DNA from 2 places in the Blautia sp. JLR.GB0024 genome. Region 2 is predicted to be linked to the other one. Evidence: a T-box and tRNA genes for the amino acid it is inferred to sense, from the RefSeq annotation. Region 2 holds a T-box; the other holds one or more tRNA genes.
The links. The T-box of region 2 lies ahead of thrS (threonine--tRNA ligase). A T-box ahead of a tRNA ligase gene usually reads a tRNA of that ligase, here a tRNA-Thr.

Region 1 (2,203 bases), on a different contig from region 2:
AAAAATGTATCTACGCGGCAGCGGAGATCAAGCGTGCCGTGTCCGTTCCTGTATTTGCGGTAAATGGTATCACAAGCCCACAGATGGCCCAGGACGTATTGGAGCGCACCGATGTGGATATGATCGACATTGCGCGGGGGATCATTGTGAATTATAATTGGGCTAAAGATGCCAGAGAAGGCCGGGATACAGGAAAATGTCTGCACTGCAGGCGCTGTCTGTGGTGCGAGAATCCGGAAACCTGTGCCGGCAGAAAAGTCCTTAAGAAAAATCTGAGAAGAAAAAAGGAATTTATAGACAATTTATAATTTTTAAGAGTCAGGAAATATCTATTTGTCTGTCATCGTGCTATTATTAATATATCGTAAAAATGAGAGAGGATGATACCACATGAAGACGCAGGTATTGTATAAGAGCAGAACGGGCAACACGGAAAAGCTGGCAAAGGCCATATTTGCAGCAGTTCCGGGCTCGGATAAGGACATTGCCCGGCTGGACGGGCAGACAGACTATGATATGGCGGACATTTATTTTATCGGTTTCTGGACAGACAGAGGAAGCGCCAGCGTAGAAGTTCTGGATTATCTGGGCTCCCTGCAGGGAAAGAAGATCGCATTGTTCGGCACCTGCGGAATGGGAGAAAGCCCGGAGTATTTTAAGAAGATTGAGGAGAACATCCGGGTTTTCATAGAGGATGACAATGAATATCTAGGCGCATTTATCTGCCAGGGCAAGATGCCGATTCAGGTCAGGGAAAAATACAACCGTATGAGAAACGGGGATAATGACAGGCAGATTGACACCATGATACGGAATTTTGATATGGCCATGCTGCATCCTGATATGGATGATCTGGAGCATGCGGCACAGTTTGTGAGCAAAATATATGAATCATTAGAGAAGGATGGGAATTAAGAATCATGAAAGAAAAATTTGCAAGGTTTATGGCAGGACGCTACGGCACAGACAGGCTGAACCAGTTTATGCTGATCGTACTTCTGGTCTGTGCTGTCATCAATATGTTCATCAGAAATGGATATGTTTCCATGCTGCTGACTTCCTGGGAGATTCTGCTGATCGTTTTTATTTACATCAGAATGTTTTCAAGAAATCTCACGAAACGTTATGCTGAGAATCAGAAGTATCTGGCTGTGGAAAACAAGGTACGCCATTTTTTCGGACAGAAAAAATATATCCAGCAGCAGAGAAAGGATTACCACATTTATTCCTGCCCAAACTGCAAGCAGAAGATTCGTATTCCGAAGGGAAAAGGCAAGGTAAGCGTGCGCTGTCCAAAATGTGGGACAGAATTTGTAAAAAATAGTTGAAATTTTCTCAAAATCGTGTATAATATCACTTGTGTGTGAAACACAAGCTGGAATAGCTCAGTCGGTAGAGCACTTCACTCGTAATGAAGGGGTCGTGAGTTCGAGTCTCATTTCCAGCTTTTCAGAATCCCGCAGATATGCGGGATTCTTTGTCTTTTCAGAGCTAAAAGCGCAAGGTCCTATAGCAGGACTTTACGCTTTCTTTGTTTTTCAGCGGGTTACACATTCGCCAATACTGCTCACAGCCAGCCGATATTTTAATAACAGAGAATAAAATGGATAAAATACATCTGAATTGCCCGCCGGGAATTGACAACGCCGAACATTTGTGCCATTATATACCAGAGATAGTTTAACAAATAACAATGTTAAGATTAGAAAAGGACACTACATGAACGATATACGACACCTGCAAGAAACTCCCGCGGATTCTGCAGTGGCAGATGCGGGAAAAGAGACGTTACTGGAACTTAAGGGGATAAGCAAGAGCTTCGGGACCACAGACGTGCTCAAAGATATTGACCTTTCGATAGAAAGAGGAGAATTCATCACATTCTTAGGCGCTTCCGGCTGCGGAAAAACCACAACTCTGCGTATCATTGCCGGGCTGGAAATGCCGGACAAAGGCCAGGTGATTCTGGAAGGCCGGGATGTGACCATGCTGGAGCCCCATCAGAGGGATGTGAATACAGTGTTTCAGAATTATGCCCTGTTTCCCCATATGAATGTGGAGGCAAACATCGGCTATGGCCTGAGAATCCGTAAGGTTCCAAAAAATGAAATCAGGGAAAAAGTAAAGAAAATGCTGGATCTGGTTCAGCTCTCCGGCTATGAAAAGCGTATGCCATCAGAACTGTCAGGCGGGCAGAAGCAGA
Region 2 (2,203 bases):
CGTCCTTGTAGTGGTCCCAGTGACCGGATATCTTGTATAAGTCACTTTTGGCCATGAGGGGTGTTTTGGTACGGATATAGCCCCAATTGTTGTCCTCCTCATCCTCGATCCATCTCTGGAGTGTCTGGATGATCTTAGCGCCTTTTGGCATCAGCAGGGGAAGGCCCTGTCCGATCACATCAACGGTGGTGAATAATTCCATTTCACGTCCAAGCTTGTTGTGGTCACGTTTTTTGATCTCTTCCAAGTGCTGGAGATATTCGTTCAGCTCATCCTTTGTGGAAAAGGCGCTGCCGTATATTCTCTGCAGCATGGGTTTGCTGGAATCCCCTCTCCAGTAAGCACCTGAGGAGGAGGTCAGTTTAAACGCTTTGATGCCTTTTGTGTTCATAAGATGAGGTCCTGCGCACAGATCAACGAAATCTCCCTGGGAGTAGAAGGAAATCTCAGCATCTGCGGGAAGGTCTGTGATCAGTTCCACTTTGTAGGGTTCTTCTTTTTCTGTCATGAGGCGAATGGCCTCCTCTCTTGGGAGCGTGAAGCGTTCGAGTTTGTTTCCTTTCTTGATGATCCGTTTCATCTCTTTTTCCAGTTGGTCAAGGTCCTCTCTGGAAAATGGTTCTGCCTCAAAGTCATAGTAGAAGCCGGTGTCGATTGCCGGCCCGATTGCCAGTTTGGCATTGGGAAACAGATGTCTGACAGCTTCAGCCAGTACATGGGAGCAGGTATGGCGGACAACACGAAGTCCTTCCGGATCTCTGGCTGTGAGAATGTTCAGGCTGCAGTCCTTGTGGATGACAGTTCTTAAATCCACGATCTGACCGTCCACCTGGCCTGCGCAGGCAGCCCGTGCCAGTCCTTCGCTTATGTCAAAGGCAATGTCAATGACTGATTTGGATTCCGTATATTCTTTTACGGAGCCGTCTTTTAATGTGATCTTCATTCTTTTTTCCTCCATGAGTAATTGATTAAATAAAAAAACCCTGAACAATCCTAAGACTGTTCAGGGACGATAAACAAGATACCGCGGTTCCACCCTTTTTGCAAATACCACTCATTCAGACGATAACGGTGTCGGCCGGACTTTATTAAAGCCGCTCCAGGGTGGTCTTCAAATGTTTCCCCATAGAATGCTCACACCGTATGCATTCCTCTCTGCATGGATAGACATTTTACTCTTCCTGTCTACGCGTTGGATCATATGGCAGAATGCAGCGGCAGACCTGTTGAAAGGCGGCGGATACATTCTGAATTGGTGTTTAGCATATCATCTATGGGCGTGAATGTCAAGTCAGGAGCGTGAGGATTTTCAGGGACGGAGATAGTTTTTCATGTTTTTCAGCGCGTGCTTTTCCAGACGGCTGACCTGAGCCTGGGAGATGCCGATTTCCCGGGCAACCTCCATCTGGGTTTTTCCTTCGTAGAAACGCATTTCGATAATGTGTTTTTCCCTGTCATCCAGGCGTTTCATGGCCTCCTTCAGGGACAGATCCTCGATCCAGTTTTCCTCTCTGTTCTTTTTATCACTGATCTGATCCATAACATACAGGGTATCCCCGCCCTCTGTGTATACAGGTTCGTAGAGGCTGACCGGGCTTTGGATGGCATCCAGGGCATAGACAATGTCTTCTTTTTCAATGCCGATCTCCTCGGCAATCTCATTGATGGTGGGCTCTTTGAGATTTTTCTTGACGTAATTTTCTTTGGCATAGATGGCTTTGTACGCTGTATCCCGGAGAGAACGGCTGACCCGGATAGAGTTGTTGTCGCGCAGATACCTGCGGATCTCACCGATGATCATGGGAACCGCATAAGTAGAAAATTTCACGTTCAGTGTCGTGTCGAAATTGTCAATGGCCTTCATCAGCCCAATGCAGCCAATCTGGAAGAGATCATCTACATTTTCGTTGCTGGCGGAGAAGCGTTTGATGATACTGAGCACCAGCCTCAAATTTCCCTTGATATATAATTCTCTGGCTTCCGTATCTCCCTTTTTGATCCGCTCGAACAGAATGTCTTTCTCTTCATTGGTAAGTACAGGGAGTTTGGAAGTGTTCACACCGCATATTTCAACTTTATTAAGTGCCATTGCAAGAATCCTCCTGGAAATTTTAATGTCTAGTAAAATGATTCTCACCTGGTGCGGACAATATACGACAACCTGGAAAATTTAATAAAGTTTTAGCCCTTGACAATTCAGAAA

Region 1: it encodes a tRNA-Thr, which carries the amino acid that the T-box ahead of thrS (threonine--tRNA ligase) is inferred to sense. The anticodon was not compared.

The regions. Positions count from the first base shown of each region.
Region 1 is NZ_JBANBF010000006.1:138,569-140,771, reverse strand. It holds gene V8Q34_RS15350 (oxidoreductase) at 1-308, shown strand, start outside; gene bilS (flavodoxin family protein BilS) at 391-915, shown strand; gene V8Q34_RS15340 (Zn-finger containing protein) at 921-1,328, shown strand; tRNA gene V8Q34_RS15335 (tRNA-Thr) at 1,375-1,447, shown strand; gene V8Q34_RS15330 (ABC transporter ATP-binding protein) at 1,720-2,203, shown strand, end outside.
Region 2 is NZ_JBANBF010000018.1:60,639-62,841, forward strand. It holds gene thrS (threonine--tRNA ligase) at 1-943, opposite strand, end outside; T-box leader at 1,003-1,197, opposite strand; gene sigG (RNA polymerase sporulation sigma factor SigG) at 1,310-2,089, opposite strand.